Regions from separate parts of the Streptomyces sp. NPDC056222 genome, predicted to be linked through region 2. Evidence: predicted binding sites of a transcription regulator. Region 2 holds the regulator's gene; the other holds the start of a gene.

Region 1 (9,260 bases), on a different contig from region 2:
TCAATCAATCTTTCGCTCTTGACTTCGCTCATAAACGGTCACAGGATCACGGCCACACACCCCGTGTCGCCCCCGTCCTTCAGGAGCCGTGTCGTGAGCCGTACTTGGAGCAGAACGTCCCGTGTCATAGCCGGTACCGCCACCGCCCTCGCCGTTCTGACGGCATGCGGCGGCGGTGAAGGCGGTACCGACGCCGCGTCGAACGGGCCCGTGACCATCACCTTCTGGGGCTGGGCCAAGGGGTCCAAGGACGTGGTCGACGCGTTCAACGCCTCGCACAAGAACATCCAGGTGAAGTTCGAGGAGATCCCCTCCGGCAACGCCGGCGGCTACGCCAAGATCTCCAACGCGGTGAAGGCGGGCAACGCACCCGACCTGGTCTCCATCGAGTACCCCTCGCTCCCCGAGTTCGTCAGCTCGGGTGCCCTGCAGGACATCGGCGGCGAGTTCACCGAGGCCGACCGGGGCAAGCTGCTTCCCCAGGCGGTGGAGCTCACCACCCTCGGCGGCAAGACCTGGGCCGTCCCCTTCGACGCCGCGCCGCAGGCCTTCTTCTACCGCAAGGACCTCTTCGCCAAGTACAAGGTCGAGGTCCCCACGACGTGGGACGCGTTCAAGGCCGCCGCGGAGAAGGTGAAGAAGGCCGACGCCAAGGCCCGTATCGCCACCTTCTTCCCCGACGACCCGACCACCTTCGAGGCGATGGCCTGGCAGGCCGGCGCCCAGTGGTTCAAGGCCGAGAACGACACCTGGAAGATCAACACCACCGACCCGGCCACCACCAAGGTCGCCGACTACTGGCAGGGCCTGATCGAGGCCGACCTCATCCACAAGAACGCCTCGTTCAGCCCCGAGTGGACCGGTTCCCTCAAGAACGGCACCACCATCGGCTACCTCGGCGCGTCCTGGGGCGCGGGCGTCCTCAAGGGCACCCTGCCCGAGCAGAGCGGCAAGTGGGCCGTGGCGCCCATGCCCAGCTGGGACGGCAAGCCCGCGAGCGGAATCCTCGGCGGCACCACCTTCGCCGTGACCAAGGACAGCAAGAAGACCGCGGCGGCCGTCGAGTTCGCCGAGTGGATGGCCACCACCGAGGCCGGCGTCAAGGCCCGTATCGCCTCCGGCACCTCCAGCGCCTTCCCCGCCGCGGCCGCGCTGCGCCCGGTCGCCAAGGCCGCCTTCGACGCGAGCTACTACGGCGGCCAGGACATCTACGCCCTCTTCGAGAAGTCCAGTGCCTCCATCAACCCGAACTGGACCTGGGGCCCCACCACCGGCACCACCAACCTGGCCATCAAGGACCAGTTCGGCAAGGTCACCAAGGGCGGCCCGACGATCGCCGACGCGATCAGGACCGGCCACGAGGCGACGGTCGCCGAGCTCACGAAGCGCGGCCTGAAGGTCGAGGGCTGACCGGATGAACGCCCGCACCCGTGCCGCAGCGTTCCTGCTGACCCCCTTCTTCGCCCTGTTCGTCGCGGTGATGGTCGTGCCGATCGGATACGCGGTCTGGCTCAGCCTGTTCACCGAGAAGCAGTCGGGGCTGGGCTTCGGCGGCACCGAGACCGTCTTCAGCGGGCTCGACAACTACACCGCGGCACTGGGTGACCGGGCCTTCCTCGAGGGCTTCGGCGTACTGCTCGGATACTGCCTCCTCTACATTCCGCTGCTGCTCGCCGGGGCCCTCGGCCTCGCCCTCCTGCTCGACTCGGCGCTCGCCCGCGCCCGCCGCTTCTTCCAGCTCGCGCTCTTCCTGCCGCACGCCGTCCCCGGCATCATCGCCGCGCTGATCTGGGTCTACCTCTACACACCCCAACTCAGCCCGGTCGTGAAGGCGATGGAGGCCGGCGGCATCGGCTTCGACTTCTTCTCGCCCGAGGGCGCACTTCCCTCCATCGTCAACATCGCGCTGTGGGAGTGGCTCGGCTACAACATGGTGATCTTCTACGCCGCCCTGCAGGCCATCGACCGCTCCGTCCTGGAGGCGGCCACCGTCGACGGCGCGGGCTCCTGGCGCATCGCCTTCAGCATCAAGATCCCGCTGATCCGCGCCTCGCTCCTGATGGTCTGCCTCTTCACGATCATCGGCTCCCTCCAGCTGTTCACCGAGCCGCTGATCCTCAACAAGGGAACGGGCTCCGCAGTCACCTCGACCTGGACGCCGAACATGTACGCCTACACCGCGGCCTTCGACCGCAACGACTACGGACTGGCCGCCGCCGCGTCCGTCCTGCTGGCCCTGACCGCGGCGCTGCTCTCCTTCGCCGTCACCCGACTGACCGGCCGCCGGAAGGGGAAGCGCGCATGAGCCCGTCCCGCACCCGCCCCACGAACGTCTGGCTCTCGAAGACCGCCGTCAACGGCGCGCTCGTCCTCGCCGTCGTCTACATGCTCTTCCCGCTCGTCTGGCTGCTGACCGCCGCCACCAAGGACGCGGGCGGTCTGCTGGCCGGCAACGCCTTCTCCTTCGAGGGCTTCGACCTCGGCGGGAACCTCTCGCGCCTCGCCGAGTACAACGACGGCATCTACTTCCACTGGTACGCCAACAGCCTGCTGTACGCGGGTCTGGGCGCCCTCGCCTGTTCACTGGTCAGCGTCGCCGCGGGCTACGCCTTCGACAAGTACCACTTCCGGGGCAAGGAGAAGCTCTTCGGGCTCGTGCTCCTGGGCGTGCTCGTCCCCACCACGGCGCTCGCGCTGCCCATGTACCTCCTCGCCAGCGAGGTGGGCATCGTCAACACGTACTGGGCGGTGCTGATCCCCGTCCTGGTCAACCCCTTCGGGGTGTACCTCTCCCGGGTCTTCAGCTCCGGCTACATCCCGGACGAGGCGCTGGAGGCCGCCCGTATCGACGGCGCGGGCGAGCTGCGCGCCTTCTGGTCGATCGGTCTGCGCATGATCATGCCGGGCTTCGTGACCGTCTTCCTCTTCCAGTTCACCGCCATCTGGAACAACTTCTTCCTCCCTCTGGTGATGCTCTCGGACCAGAAGCTGTACCCGCTGAGCCTCGGTCTGTACGCGTGGAACAGCAACGCCCACGCGGAACCCGACTTCTACCCCCTCGTCGTCACCGGATCCCTGCTCGCCGTCGTCCCCCTCGTCGTCGCCTTCGTCTCCCTGCAGCGCCACTGGAAGGCCGGTCTGACCGCCGGCAGCGTCAAGTGAGGAGCCCGGGTTCCACGATGCGCCCCGCCACCGACAACCGCCCGCCCCTCCTTCTCTCCATGGGCCCCGGCATCGCCGAACGGCTGCTGACCGACGCCCACCGCGCCCGCCTCACCGCCCTGACCCGCACCGACCCCCACCTCGTCGCCCACGACCTCGCCGCGCCCGGCCCGCGCGTGGCCGCCGCCCTCGCCGAGGCTGAGGTCCTCCTCACCTGCTGGGGCGCGCCACCCCTGACGGCCGCCGTCCTGGACCGCGCCCCGCGCCTGCGGGCGGTCGTCCACGCGGCCGGCTCGGTCAAGCACCATGTCACCGAGGCCTGTTGGGACCGGGGCCTCTCCGTCACCTCGGCGGCGGCGGCCAACGCGCTGCCCGTCGCCGAGTACACGCTCGCGGCGATCCTCTTCGCGGGTAAGCGGATCCTCCCCTCGGCCCTGCGGTACGGGACGGTGCGGGCCGACGACGCGTGGACGGCGGAGTCGGCGGCCTGGGGCAACTACCGGCGCACGGTCGGTCTGATCGGCGCCTCCCGGATCGGCCGCAGGGTCATGGACCTGCTGCGTCCCTTCGACTTCGAGGTGCTGCTGTACGACCCGTACATGGAGGCGGCCGAGGCCCGCGCGCTCGGCGTGCAGCTGGTCGACCTCGACACGCTGTGCGCGCGGAGTTCGATCGTCTCCATCCACGCGCCGCAGCTCCCCGCCACGTACCGGATGATCGGCGCGCCGCAGCTGGCCTCGATGCCCGACGGCGCGACCCTGATCAACACCGCCCGCGGCTCCCTGATCGACGAGTCGGCCCTCCTCCCCCACCTGCTCCGAGGCCGCCTCCACGCGGTCCTCGACGTCACGGACCCGGAGCTCCCGCCGCCGGACTCACCGCTCTGGACGCTGCCCAACGTCCTCCTCACCCCGCATGTGGCGGGCTCGCTGGGCAACGAGCTGCACCGGATGGCGGACCAGGCGCTGGAGGAGGTGGCGCGGTACGGACGGGGGGAGCCGTTCGCGGACCCGGTTCAGGCGGGTTCGCTGGGCCGGTCGGCCTGACTGCCGCCAGGGCCCCTGACGGCCGTGGACCTAGACTGGAAAGGTCCCACCCGGTCCGGGAGGCGCCATGACATTCGTACAGATAATCGATTGCAAGACCAGTCGGTTCGACGATCTGAACCGGCTCATGGACAAGTGGGTCGAGCAGACCAAGGGCAAGCGGACGGCCAGCCACAGCGTCATCGGCAAGGACCGCTCCGACTCCGACCACCTCGTGGAGATCGTGGAGTTCCCCTCCTACGAGGTGGCGATGACCAACTCGCAGCTTCCCGAGACCGATCGCATCTTCCGGGAGATGGTCGCGCTCTGTGACGAGATGCCGACGTTCACGGACCTGGACATCGTGCGGGACATCCAGCTGTACAAGTCGAACTCGCGCCGGTTCTTCGAGCTCATCTCCTCCGAGGACGAGCTTCCACCGCTCGACGAGGTGCTCGCGGAGGGGTACCACGACCACGATCCGACCAACGAGCAGGACGTCATCGGCATGGACGCGGTCCGCCGCGAGGTGGAGATGTGGCGCGGCGGCTTCGACTTCGCCTTCACGATCCACGACCAGATCGCCGAGGGCGACCGGGTGTGCACGCGGTGGACCTGGCTGGGCACCCACACCGGCGACTTCATGGGGCTCCAGCCCACCGGCATGAAGGTCTCCATGACCGGCACGACCATCCACCAGTTCCGTCAGGACGGGAAGATGGCGGAGGGGTGGTGGCAGTACGACCTGCTCGGCCTCATGGGGCAGCTCGGCGCCGTGGAGGGGTAGCGGAGACCGAGAGGTTCCCGGGAAACACCGAGGCCCGGTGTCCCCGCGACGGGGACACCGGGCCTCAGCTCTCAGCTACGTGCCTCAGTGGGAGTGACCGTGGCCGTGGCCGTGGCCCGCGTCCGCCGGCTCCTCTTCCTTCTTCTCCACCACGAGGGTCTCGGTGGTGAGGAGGAGGGAGGCGATCGAGGCGGCGTTCTCCAGCGCGGAGCGCGTCACCTTCACCGGGTCGATGACGCCGGCCTTGACCAGGTCGCCGTACTCGCCGGTCGCGGCGTTGAAGCCCTGGCCCTTGTCGAGCTCCGCCACCTTCGAGGTGATGACGTAGCCCTCGAGGCCGGCGTTCTCGGCGATCCAGCGCAGCGGCTCGACGGCGGCGCGGCGCACGACCGCGACACCGGTGGCCTCGTCGCCGGTCTTGTCGAGGTTGCCCTCGAGGACCTTGACGGCGTGGACCAGAGCGGAGCCACCACCGGAGACGATGCCCTCCTCGACCGCGGCGCGGGTCGCGGAGATGGCGTCCTCCAGACGGTGCTTCTTCTCCTTCAGCTCCACCTCGGTGGCGGCGCCGACCTTGATCACGCACACGCCGCCGGCCAGCTTCGCGAGGCGCTCCTGGAGCTTCTCGCGGTCCCAGTCGGAGTCGGTGGACTCGATCTCGGCCTTGATCTGGTTGACGCGGCCCTGCACGTCCGCGGAGTCGCCACCACCGTCGACGATGGTGGTGTCGTCCTTGGTGATGGTCACGCGGCGGGCGGTGCCCAGCACGTCCAGACCGGCCTGGTCGAGCTTGAGGCCGACCTCCTCGGCGATGACGGTGGCACCCGTGAGGGTGGCCATGTCGCCGAGCATCGCCTTGCGGCGGTCGCCGAAGCCGGGGGCCTTGACGGCCACGGCGTTGAAGGTGCCACGGATCTTGTTGACGACCAGGGTCGACAGGGCCTCGCCCTCGACGTCCTCGGCGATGATCAGCAGCGGCTTGGAGGAGCCGGCCTGGATGACCTTCTCGAGGAGCGGCAGGAGGTCCTGGATCGAGGAGATCTTGCCCTGGTGGATCAGGATGTACGGGTCGTCGAGGACGGCCTCCATACGCTCCTGGTCGGTCACCATGTACGGGGACAGGTAGCCCTTGTCGAAGGCCATGCCCTCGGTGAAGTCGAGCTCCAGGCCGAAGGTGTTGGACTCCTCGACGGTGATGACACCGTCCTTGCCGACCTTGTCCATCGCCTCGGCGATGAGCTCGCCGACCTGCTGGTCCTGCGCGGAGAGCGCGGCCACGGCGGCGATGTCGGACTTGTCCTCGATCGGACGGGCGGTCGCGAGAAGCTCGTCGGAGACGGCCTTGACCGCGGCGTCGATGCCCTTCTTCAGGGCGGCCGGGGAGGCACCGGCGGCGACGTTGCGCAGACCCTCGCGGACGAGCGCCTGGGCGAGCACGGTGGCGGTGGTGGTGCCGTCACCCGCGATGTCGTTGGTCTTGGTCGCCACCTCCTTCACCAGCTGGGCACCGAGGTTCTCGTACGGGTCCTCGATCTCGACCTCGCGGGCGATCGTGACACCGTCGTTGGTGATGGTGGGAGCGCCGAACTTCTTGTCGATGACGACGTTGCGGCCCTTGGGGCCGATCGTCACCTTCACCGTGTCGGCAAGCTTGTTGACGCCGCGCTCAAGGGCGCGACGGGCGTCCTCGTCGAACTTCAGGATCTTCGCCATGGGAGCGATTCAGCCCTCTCGGAATTCGTGTGCAACTGGTGAAACGAACTGCGCCCCGGACGCCCGGTGCGGGGTCAGGGGCGCAGCTCAAGCATCGGGTTCGATACTTCGGTGAATTACTTCTCGACGATCGCGAGCACGTCGCGAGCCGAGAGGACGAGGTACTCCTCGCCGTTGTACTTCACCTCGGTGCCGCCGTACTTGCTGTACAGCACGATGTCGCCGGTCTTCACGTCGAGCGGCAGGCGCTCGCCGTTCTCGAAGCGACCCGGGCCCACGGCGAGGACGACGCCCTCCTGGGGCTTCTCCTTCGCGGTGTCCGGGATGACCAGGCCAGAGGCGGTGGTCTGCTCGGCGTCGAGCGGCTGGACCACAATGCGGTCCTCGAGCGGCTTGATGGCAACCTTGGAGCTGGTGGTCGTCACGATCCGACCTCCCCCTTCGGAGATCTCACGGGGCTAACTGTCTGAGGTGGCGACCAGGTGGATCCGTCGTCGCGGGTGCCGGACCTGCCCGTCGCTGTGTTGGCACTCTCCAATGGGGAGTGCCAGAGCCGAGACTATGACTGCGATTAGCACTCGGTCAAGCGGAGTGCCAATGCGGTGCGGTGTGGCGATTCGGTCTCGGTACGGGCAACGGCGCTACGGAGCCGATGGTTCCGTACGAATGTGCGGGCATGGACACCTCCAGCCCGCCGGTGCGCACCGGCGCCGACGTCGCGTGCGGACTGCTGCTCCTGGTCCTGGACGGCGTGATCTCCCTCTGCGCCGCCGTCTTCCTGGCCCTGCGGGGCTGGAGCGGCCCGCCCGATCCCCGGAGCTCGGCGCCACCCCCGATGGACTGGACGCCGGTGATCACCTTCGGCGTGATCACCGGCGTCGTACTCCTGATCGCATGGGCGATGCTGCGTGGCGGCTGGGCCTGGACGGCCGGGGGCCAGTTCCTCGCGGCGGGGCTGCTCTGCCTCGTCACCCTGCTCATCGCGGCGGAGGAGTGGACGACGGCACATCCCGGGGCCGCGGACACACCGGCAGCGGCCTCACTGCTCCCGCTGACAGGCGGTGCCGGGCAGGGTGCGTCCGTCGGGCACGGCTGTGGAACCGAATCGTCGCGCGTCCGCTGCGGCCTCACCGGTGCCACAGACCCTGGGTTCCGGACGACCGGCCAACCCCTCACCCTTCCGGTCGCCCACCCGCTCCGCCGCCTTCCGCCCCAGGCGTTCGATCGGGTCCACCGAGGAGGCACACCCCGTCACGCCGAGGAGCGCGCCGGCGAGCGCGAGACCGGTCGCGAGCCGGCGCACCCCGGTCACACGTAGTCCTCGAGCTTCGCGACCGCGTACCCCTTGGCCGTGATCGTCTTCATCACGCGCCGGATCATGTCGGCCATGGAACCCTTCCAGTCCTCCTTGCCCCGGAAGTGCGTGAGCACGATGTCGCCGGGGTGCAGGTCCCGGTCCCACTCACGCCACTCCATCCGGTCGGGGAACGCCTCGGAGGCCCAGAGCGGGACCGCCTTGACCCCGCACGTCTTGGCCGCGCGCAGGGTGTCCTCGTTGTAATTGCCGTACGGCGGGCGGAAGAGCGGCGGCCGCTTTCCGTACCGGTCCTCCATGACGTCCTGCATCCCGCAGATCTCCCGCTTCTGCTTGGCGTACGAAAGCCCGGGCAGGTAGCGGTGGTTGAGGGTGTGGTTGTGCAGGGAGACGCCGGCGGCCTGCATCTTCTCGAAGTAGCCGTAGTCGTCCTTGACGACGTAGTCGCTCAGGAAGGCGCTGTACGGGATCTGCAGCTCGCTCATCATCCGCAGCAGTTCTGGGTCCTTCTCCGCGCCGTCGTCGATCGTCAGGAAGACGATCTTCTCCTTGGTCGGCACGGTGGTGAAGACGGGCGGCAACCCCTCGCCGTCGGTCTCGAAGCCCTTGCGGGTGGTGATCTTCGGCTTCACCTCGGGCGGGGCCGGGGCGTCCAGCGGGGGCCGGTCGAGGCCCCACTTCTTGGCGGCGTGCACGCGGGCGGCCCGCTGCTTGCGGACCTTCTCGACGTACGCGTCGAGAGCGGCGGCGGCACCCTGCTCCTGCGGCTGCCCGGCGGCGGGCTTCGCGGGACCCTTGCGCGCGCCGTCGGCCTCCCCGGACGGTCCGGCACAGGCGGAGCCGAGCGCGGCGACGACAAGCACCGCGCCCACCGACCGTCCGAGCCGGCGCGAGCGAGGGGTCCGCATCGAAGGCATCTGTTCCTTTTGTCGTACTAGCTGCATGGCGCCGCATCCTGTCAGCGCCGACACCTCGCGGACCCCCGACACCGCCGCCCGGACGCACACCGTCCCCCGGCTGGCCCACAATGGGACGGGTGACCGACCTCGCCTCCTTCACCGCCCTGCTCACCCCCGAGGGCCAGACGCTGCTCGCCGCCCTGCGCGACTACGACCCCGCCCAGGAGCTGGCGGTCGCCTCACGACTGCGCCGCGAGCACCCCGCCGAGCTGGTCTCCGCGGCCCTCGGGCAGGCCCGGCTGCGCCAGCGCGCGGTGGCGAAATTCGGCGCGGAGGACGCCCACCGGATGTACTTCACG
Region 2 (9,260 bases):
GCTGCCGGCGCGGGCCCCAGGCGTACGGATCGATACGGATCGCCTCGCGCTGCGCCGCCTCGGCCTCCTCCAGCCGGCCGAGGGAACGCAGGGCCACGCCGCGCACGAAGTGGGCTTCGAGGTACTCGGGTTCGAGCCGGAGCGACTCCAAGGCGGCGGCGAAGGCCTCGGAGGGCCGCCCGAGGCTGATGAGGCACTGGCCGAGCACGGACCACGCCCGGTGGTCCTCAGGGTCCTCGGCGAGGCGGCGGCCGATCAGCTCATGGGCCTCCTTGTCGCGCGCCATCTCGTACAGCAGGCTGGCCCGTTGGACCTGCGGGTGCACACTCACAGCTTCCGCTTCTTCTTCAGATAGGCGACGAGGTCGTCGTACATACCGCCGTCGTTGGCGAACATCGCCACGTTGCGGGCAGAGGCGAACCAGGACTCGCTCGACGGCTTGATCTGCTTCGCCGCGCCCAGCAGGTCCTTCATGTTGATCATGCGTACGGTGCCGGTGCGGGCGGAGTCGAGGAGCGCTGACTCGGCGGCCGTCTCGCAGAGATGGGCGAGGTCGGCGCCGGAGAAGTCCTCGGTGGCCTTGACGAGCTTGCCGAGGTCGACGGACTCGATGGGCCGCTCGCGCAGGTGGTAGCGGAGGATCGCCTCGCGGGCCGGGGCGTCGGGCGGCAGCACGAGCAGGGTGCGGTCGAGGCGGCCGGGGCGGCGCAGCGCGAGGTCCACGTCCCAGGGGACGTTGGTGGCGGCGAGCACGAAGACGCCTTCGTTCTCGGCACCGTCGACGCCGTCGAGCTCGGTGAGGAGCTGGTTGACGACGTTGCGCAGTCCGCTGTGGTGGGTACGGGAGCGCTTCGCGCCGAGGGCGTCGAGCTCGTCGAGGAAGACGACGCAGGGGGCCTGGGCGCGGGCGGTCTCGAAGATGTCGTGGACGTTCTTCTCGGACGAGCCGATGTACATGTCCAGGATGTCCGAGAGCGAGATCGACATGAAGCTCGCTCCGAGCTCGCCGGCGACGGCGCGGGCGATGAACGTCTTGCCGCAGCCGGGCGGGCCGTAGAGCAGCAGGCCGCCGCGGAGCGACTTGCCGTACAGCTTGCGGAGTTCGGGGTTGCGCATGGGGGCGAGGAAAGCGGCCTCCAGGCGGTCCTTCACCTCCTGCATCCCGCCGACGTCGGCGAGGCGTACGGAGCCGGGGGCGTCGATGTCCCAGGCTGAGGCGTCCCCGGGGTCGCCGCTGCCGTCGGCGGTCAGCGGCTGCTCCAGGTCGCCACCGGTGCCGCTGCCGCTCTCGACGAAACGGGGCCCGACGAGGTCTCCGACCTCCTGCTCGGCCTTGTCCCAGTCGAAGGTCGAGGACCGGGCGGGGGTCTCGGGGGCTGCCGGGGCTTGCGGGGCCGCGGGCACCTCGGGGGCCGGGGCTGCGGGAGCCTGCGGAGCTTCGGGAGCCTGTGGGGCTGCCGGGGCGACGGCGGGCAGCCCCATCGCGCGGACCATCAGCGCACGTGCCGCCTCGTCACCCGGCGCGTGCTGGAGCGCGACGGCAGCCTCGGTGACGGCCTCGTCGCCTCGGCCCTCGGCGAGGAGCAGTTCGGCGAAGTGGAGCCGCAGGGGCACGTCTTCGGGCGCGGCGGCGACCGCGGCGCGCAGACTACGGATCAGGGGAGACTCGTCGGACATGCGGCCAGCCTATGAAGGAACCCGGCGCCCACGTCCACCGGGTTCCCGAACAATCGGCTTCCCGAACCACCGGGCTCCCGAACTACTGTGGGTCGATGCGACGAAAACGCGCACCGCGTCGGCTGGTGGTGGACGACACGGTCTGGATCTGGACGGTCGGGCATCTGCATCCACCCTGTCGGGAACTGCTGACGCTGCGCAGCGCCGACACCCCGCACGACCTCCTGCGCCTGGTGTTCCAGGAGGGCCCGGGCCGTGTGACACAGGGCGGGACCATGGGCGCGGGCCAGGTCGCGGACACCGGAGACGGTTACCTCAACCTCAACAAGCCGGGGGTGGTGCGCCGTTTCGTGGACGAGGCGACGGCACGTGGCCTCCTCCCCACCGCCCCCGGCGTGCGTGAGATCGACGGCTGGCCGCTGTTCGACGCGCTGGTGGCGAAGGAGAAGCCGACGGACTAGCTCCAGCGGCCCGTACGGCCGAGGAGGAGCGCGGTGGCCGCCGTACCGGCCGTGGAGGTACGGAGCACGCTGCGGCCCAGCCGGTACGGCTTCGCGCCCGCCGCCTCGAAAACCGTCAACTCCTCCGGCGACACACCCCCTTCGGGCCCGACGATCAGCACGATCTCGCCCTCGGCGGGGAGTTGGGCGTCCGCGAGCGCGCCGCTGGGGTGGTCCCGGTCCTCGTGCAGAACGGCGGCGAAGTCGGCACCGGCGAGGAGCGCCGCCACCTGCTTGGTGGTCATCGCGTCGGCGACCTCGGGGAAACGGGTACGGCGCGACTGCTTGCCGGCCTCGCGCGCGGTCGCCCGCCACTTGGCGAGCGACTTCAGCCCGCGCTCGCCCTTCCACTGGGTGATGCAGCGGGACGCGGCCCACGGCACGATCGCGTCGACGCCCGTCTCCGTCATGATCTCGACGGCCAGTTCGCCCCGGTCGCCCTTGGGCAGCGCCTGGACGACGGTGATCCGGGGCACGGGCTCCGGCTCGACCACCGTCGCCGAGACCTGGACGGTCAGCTGGTCCTTGCCCTCCGCTGCGAGTACGACACAGTCGGCCGACGCGCCCCGCCCGTCAGTCAGGACGAGCTCCTCCCCCGCGCGCATCCGCTTCACGGAGACGGCGTGCCGGCCCTCGGGGCCGTCGAGGAGGAAGGAGCCGGGGCCGGGAACGGCCTCGACGACGAAGACGGGTGCGGTCATGAAGCGCTCCTGTGGGCCTGCGCGGTCAGTGCGGTGTCGAGTTCGGCGGCCAGCACCTCGACCAGTTGCCCCGCCGGGAGTTCACGGGCCAACCGGTGCCCCTGGCCGGCCCACAGGGCCATGCCCTGGGCGTCGCCCGCGGTGGCCGCGGCCTTGCGCAGGGGGGCGGTGAGGTGGTGGATCTCGGGGTAGGCGGCGGGGGCGTACGGCCCGTGCTCACGCATGAAGCGGTTGACGAGCCCGCGCGCCGGCCGCCCGGAGAAGGCGCGGGTGAGCTCGGTGCGCACGAAGAGGGGGTTCGTCATGGCCTGCTTGTGCAGGGCGTGCGCGCCGGATTCGGGGCACACGAGGAACGCGGTGCCGAGCTGGGCGGCGTCGGCCCCCGCGGCGAGGACGGCGGCGATCTGCGCCCCGCGCATGATCCCGCCGGTCGCGACGATCGGCAGCTGGACGGTCTCCCGGACCTGCGTGACGAGGGTGAGGAGCCCGGTGCCCGCGACGGCGGCGTCCGGGTCGTCGCGGTGCGTGCCCTGGTGCCCGCCGGCCTCGACGCCCTGCACGCAGACCGCGTCCGCCCCGGCCCACTGAGCGGCCTGGGCCTCCTCGGGCGAGGTGACGGTGACGATCGTGTACGTACCGGCGCGGGCGAAGGCGTCGATCGTGTCCCGCCCGGGGCAGCCGAAGGTGAACGAGACGACGGGGACCGGGTCCTCCAGGAGGATCGCGAGCTTCGCGTCGTACGCGTCGTCCCGGCCGCTGTCCGGGTCGCCGAGCTGGGTCTCGTACCAGGTGGCCTCGCCCGAGAGCTGGTGCCGGTACACCTCGACGGCGGCGGTGTCCCCGGGCTGTCCGCTCTGCGGCATGAAGAGGTTGACGCCGAAGGGCTGCCCGGTCAGCCCGCGCACCTGCTTGATCTCCTGGTACAGCCCGCCGGCGGTCTTGTACCCCCCGGCGAGGAACCCGAGCCCGCCGGCCTCGCACACGGCCCCGACGAGCTGCGGACCGGAGGCGCCACCCGCCATGGGGGCCTGCACGATCGGGTAACGGGAAAGATCGTTCAGTGCGGTGGACATGCAGGCATCGTGCCATACGGAAGGGCGGCACCCGCTCCCTGCGGATGCCGCCCTTCCAGGCACGATGTCCGGCCCACCGGCCGTTGATCGTGGCCTTCAGACGCGAGAACGGACCTTGCTGCCCCGGCCGACCGCGCCGGCCCGGGGGCAACCCCCGGACCCTCGGCGATCACGCCACCTACCGACCGTTGAACGCGTCCTTCAGCCGCGAGAACAGCCCCTGCTGCCCGGGCTGGAACTGACCCGTGGGCCGCTCCTCGCCACGCAGCTTCGCCAGTTCGCGCAGCAGCCGCTCCTGCTCGGGGTCGAGCTTCGACGGCGTCAGCACCTCGACGTGCACGATCAGGTCGCCGCGACCGCCACCGCGCAGGTGCGTGATGCCGCGCCCGTGCAGCGGGATCGACTGGCCGGACTGCGTGCCCGGGCGGATGTCGACCTCCTCGAGGCCGTCGAGCGTCTGCAGCGGCACCTTCGTACCGAGCGCGCCCGCCGTCATCGGGATGGTGACCGTGCAGTGCAGGTCGTCGCCCCGACGCTGGAAGACCTCGTGCGGGATCTCGTGGATCTCGACGTACAGGTCACCGGCCGGACCGCCGCCCGGACCGACCTCGCCCTCGCCCGCGAGCTGGATGCGCGTGCCGTTGTCGACACCGGCCGGGATCTTCACGGTCAGCGTCCGGCGCGAGCGGACCCGCCCGTCGCCCGCGCACTCGGGGCACGGGGTCGGGACGACGGTGCCGAAGCCCTGGCACTGGGGGCAGGGACGCGAGGTCATGACCTGGCCCAGGAAGGACCGCGTCACCTGCGAGACCTCGCCGCGACCGCGACACATGTCACAGGTCTGGGCGGAGGTGCCGGGCGCGGCGCCCTCACCGGAACACGTCGTACAGACGACCGCCGTGTCGACCTGGATGTCCTTGGTCGTGCCGAAGGCGGCCTCGTTGAGGTCGATCTCCAGCCGGATCATGGCGTCCTGGCCACGGCGCGTGCGCGAGCGTGGCCCGCGCTGCGACGCCGTCCCGAAGAACGCGTCCATGATGTCCGAGAAGTTCCCGAAGCCGCCCTGGCCGAAGCCACCGGCCCCACCGCCACCGCCGGACGCGGACAGCGGGTCACCGCCGAGGTCGTAGACCTGCTTCTTCTGCGGGTCCGACAACACCTCGTAGGCGGCGTTGATCTCCTTGAAGCGCTCCTGCGTCTTCGGATCGGGATTCACATCCGGGTGCAGCTCGCGCGCGAGCCGCCGGAATGCCTTCTTGATCTCGTCCTGGGACGCGTCGCGGCGTACGCCGAGTACGGCGTAGTAGTCCGTGGCCACTTACGACTCCGCCAGGATCTGTCCGACGTAACGTGCCACTGCGCGTACCGCTCCCATCGTTCCGGGGTAGTCCATGCGGGTCGGTCCGACCACGCCGAGTTTGGCGACTGCCTCGTCGCCCGAACCGTAGCCGACCGCGACGACGGACGTGGAGGTGAGCCCCTGATGGGCGTTCTCGTGCCCGATCCGTACGGTCATGCCCGAGTCCTTGGCCTCGCCGAGCAGCTTGAGGAGCACGACCTGCTCCTCCAGCGCCTCGAGCACAGGCCTGATCGTGAGGGGGAAGTCATGGCCGAAGCGGGTGAGATTGGCGGTGCCGCCGATCATCAGCCGCTCCTCGTGCTCCTCCACCAGGGTTTCGAGGAGGGTCGCGAGCACCGCCGACACCGTGCCGCGGTCCTCCATCTCCTCGAACGACTCCGGAAGATCCTGCACCAGCTGCGGCACGTCCGCGAAACGGCGGCCGACGACCCGGCTGTTGAGCCGGGCCCGCAGGTCCGCGAGCGAGGTCTCGCCGAACGGCGCGGGGCAGTCGATCATCCGCTGCTCGACCCGGCCGGTGTCCGTGATCAGCACGAGCATCAGACGGGCGGGGGCGAGCGAGAGCAGCTCCACGTGCCGGACCGTCGAACGGGTCAGCGACGGGTACTGCACGACGGCGACCTGGCGGGTCAGCTGCGCGAGCAGCCGGACCGTGCGCCCGACGACGTCGTCGAGGTCGACCGCGCCGTCGAGGAAGTTGTGGATGGCGCGCCGCTCGGGCGTCGACAGCGGCTTCACGCCGGCGAGCCTGTCGACGAAGAGGCGGTAGCCCTTGTCGGTCGGGATGCGTCCGGCACTGGTGTGAGGCTGGGCGATGTAGCCCTCGTCCTCCAGGACGGCCATGTCGTTGCGCACGGTGGCGGGCGAGACGCCGAGCTTGTGGCGCTCCGTGAGCGCCTTGGAGCCGACCGGCTCCTCCGTCCCGACGTAGTCCTGGACGATGGCGCGCAGCACCTCGAGTCTGCGTTCGCTGAGCATCGCGCACACCTCCAGCTGTCGTATCGGTTTGCTCCGCTTTTGGCACTCGCCCTGCTCGAGTGCCAGGAATCCCCTGGCCAGTGTACGGCGGCGGGCATCGCTCCTGGCAAGGAGGCCGGGTCGCCGGGTCGTAGCGGATAGCGTCGCCGTATGGATGTCGATTGGGAAGAGTACGGCTGGGAACGGCTCGGGGACGGGGTGGGCAGGCGGCGGCTGCCCGTCTGGGACGCCACGGTGGGCCTGGTGCTCGGCGAGAAGGCCGTGCTGCTGTACGACACGGGCTCGACGCTCCGGGAGGGGGCCGAGCTCCGGGCTCAGGTGGAGGCCCTCACGGGCGGCAGAAGAGTGACGCACATCGCACTGAGTCACCCCCACTTCGATCATGTGCTGGGCACGGCGGTCTTCGCGGGGGCGGAGGTGTACGGGGCGGTCGGCCTGGACGAGCTGCTGCTGCGGGAGCGGGAGTCGCTGCGGGTGTCCGCGGTGCGTCACGGGGTCGAGGAGCCGGCGGCGACGGAGGCCGTGGACGTCCTCGTCCTCCCGCGCCACACGGTGTCGGGCGAGTGGACGCTGGACCTGGGCGGCCGACAGGTGCTGCTGGCCAATGCCGGGCCCGGTCACTCGGGCCACGACCTGGCGCTCCTGGTCCCCGGCGCCGACGGGACGGAGGTCGTCTTCTGCGGCGACCTGGTCGAGGAGTCGGGCGAGCCGCAGGCGGGCCGGGACGCGATCGGCTCGCGCTGGCCGGCGGCCCTGGACCGGCTGCTCGCGCTGGGCGGGGAGGCCGCGGTGTACGTGCCGGGGCACGGGGCGGTGGTGGACGCGGCGTTCGTGCGGCGCCAGCGGGATGAGCTGGCACGACGCTTCTCCGTCGCATAACGTCGCCCAAATGCGCAGCTACAACCCGGACCTGACGCCCCCTTGGAAGCGCTCCGCGCCCGTGCCGGAGGTACCGGCGGAACCGGACCTCGTCGTCGAGGAGGTCTCGACGGGCTTCTGTGGGGCGGTGATCCGCTGCGAGGCGGGCACGGTGACCCTGGAGGACCGGTTCGGCAAGCACCGGGTCTTCCCGATGGAGCCTCGGGGCTTCCTCCTGGAGGGGAGGGTGGTGACCCTGACCCGCCCTTCAGCCGCTCCGACGCGCCCGAGTCGCACGGCCTCGGGCTCGATCGCGGTCCCGGGCGCACGGGCCCGGGTCGCGCGTGCGGGCCGGATCTACGTGGAGGGCCGCCACGACGCCGAGCTGGTGGAACGGGTCTGGGGCGACGACCTGCGCATCGAGGGCGTGGTGGTGGAGTACCTGGAGGGCATCGACGACCTCCCGGCCATCGTCGCGGACTTCGCCCCGGCGGCGGACGCGCGCCTGGGGATCCTGGTCGACCACCTGGTGCCGGGCTCGAAGGAGTCCCGCATCGCGGCGCAGGTCTCGTCCCCGGACGTCCTGATCGTCGGCCACCCGTACATCGACGTCTGGGAGGCGGTGAAGCCGTCGTCGGTGGGCATCCCGGCGTGGCCGACGATCCCCCGGGGCCAGGACTGGAAGACGGGCGTCTGCCAAGCCCTGGGCTGGCCGGCCAACACGGGCGCGGCCTGGCAGCACATCTTGTCGAAGGTCCACTCGTACAAGGACCTGGAACCGTCGCTGCTGGGCCGAGTGGAAGAACTGATCGACTTCGTGACGGCACCGTAGAGCGAGCCATCCGTTGTGGGCAACGGCTCAACCGGCCCCCACCCACCCGAACCCGTCGTTGGGCAACTGATCCACCGCCCCCCACCCACCCGAACCCGTTGTGGGCAACTGTTCCGCTGGGGCGGAACGGGTGGGCACAACCCACGGGGGCGGCGCCCTTGCAGGCCCCTCGCAGGAGGGCGGCACGCCCTCACGCCCCCTCGCCCGGGGGCGGCGCCCTTGCAGGCCCCTCGTCGGGGGCGGCGCCCAAGAAAAGACCCGGCCGCCCGCCCCCACGGACGCGGACGCCTAATCCACCAGGTCCCGAACGACCGCGTCGGCCAGCAGCCGCCCCCGCAGAGTCAGGACGGCCCGCCCGGCCGCGTACGGCTCCTCCGCCAGCAGCCCGTCCGCCAGCGCCTTGCGAGCCGCGGCCAGTCCGGCCGGACGCAGGAGCTCCAGCTCCACGCCCTCCCGCAGCCGAAGCTCGAGCAGCACACGCTCGACGCGCCGGTCCTCCTCGGAGAGGACCTCTCGGCCCGCACCAGGCGACCTTCCGGAGGTCAGCGCCGCCGCATACGCACCCGGGTGCTTCACGTTCCACCACCGCACACCCCCGACGTGCGAGTGCGCCCCCGGCCCCGCGCCCCACCAGTCGGCGCCGCGCCAGTACAGCTCGTTGTGCAGACACCGGCCGGCCTCCGAGGTCGCCCAGTTCGACACCTCGTACCACTCGAAGCCGGCCTCCGCGAAGACGGAGTCCGCGATCAGATACCGGTCCGCGTGCACGTCGTCGTCGGTCATCGGCACCTCGCCGCGCCGGATCCTCCGCGCCAGCTGCGTCCCCTCCTCCACGATCAGCGCGTACGCGCTGACGTGGTCGGGCCCGGCGCCGATCGCCGCGTCCAGCGACGCACGCCAGTCGTCGTCGGACTCCCCGGGCGTGCCATAGATCAGATCCAGGTTGACGTGGTCGAACCCCGCCGCGCGCGCCTCCGCGACACACGCCTCGGGCCGCCCGGGCGTGTGCGTACGGTCCAGGACCTTCAGGACGTGCTGGCGGGCGCTCTGCATACCGAACGAGATCCGGTTGAAGCCCCCGGCCCTCAGCTCGGCCAGATACGCCGGATCCACCGACTCCGGGTTCGCCTCGGTCGTCACCTCGGCGTCGTCCGCGAGCCCGAACTCGTCCCGGATGGCCCCCAGCATCCGTACGAGATCGCCGGCCGCGAGCAGCGTGGGCGTACCGCCGCCCACGAAGACCGTCCGCACCGGTCGTGGGTCGTCGCCGAGCACCTTCCG

The links. The regulator HrcA, encoded in region 2, represses chaperone genes, less so after heat shock. The targets are predictions, from matches to a motif close to TTNGCACTCNGNNNNNCNGAGTGCNAA.
Region 1: groES (co-chaperone GroES) is a predicted target of HrcA. The motif match lies at 7,259-7,285, and genes of this name have one in related genera.

The regions. Positions count from the first base shown of each region.
Region 1 is NZ_JBHJTL010000034.1:53,646-62,905, reverse strand. Features, by position in the region: gene ACFC0D_RS18290 (ABC transporter substrate-binding protein) at 94-1,410, shown strand; gene ACFC0D_RS18285 (carbohydrate ABC transporter permease) at 1,415-2,305, shown strand; gene ACFC0D_RS18280 (carbohydrate ABC transporter permease) at 2,302-3,162, shown strand; gene ACFC0D_RS18275 (hydroxyacid dehydrogenase) at 3,180-4,208, shown strand; gene ACFC0D_RS18270 (ester cyclase) at 4,276-4,974, shown strand; gene groL (chaperonin GroEL) at 5,059-6,687, opposite strand; gene groES (co-chaperone GroES) at 6,804-7,112, opposite strand; gene ACFC0D_RS18255 (DUF6234 family protein) at 7,364-8,005, shown strand; gene ACFC0D_RS18250 (polysaccharide deacetylase family protein) at 7,996-8,910, opposite strand; gene ACFC0D_RS18245 (SAM-dependent methyltransferase) at 9,030-9,260, shown strand, end outside.
Region 2 is NZ_JBHJTL010000018.1:50,879-60,138, reverse strand. Features, by position in the region: gene ACFC0D_RS11855 (tetratricopeptide repeat protein) at 1-331, opposite strand, end outside; gene ACFC0D_RS11850 (AAA family ATPase) at 328-1,677, opposite strand; gene ACFC0D_RS11845 (hypothetical protein) at 1,773-2,138, shown strand; gene ACFC0D_RS11840 (16S rRNA (uracil(1498)-N(3))-methyltransferase) at 2,135-2,878, opposite strand; gene ACFC0D_RS11835 (nitronate monooxygenase) at 2,875-3,951, opposite strand; gene dnaJ (molecular chaperone DnaJ) at 4,130-5,269, opposite strand; gene hrcA (heat-inducible transcriptional repressor HrcA) at 5,270-6,289, opposite strand; gene ACFC0D_RS11820 (MBL fold metallo-hydrolase) at 6,440-7,168, shown strand; gene ACFC0D_RS11815 (DUF3097 domain-containing protein) at 7,179-7,979, shown strand; gene hemW (radical SAM family heme chaperone HemW) at 8,268-9,260, opposite strand, start outside.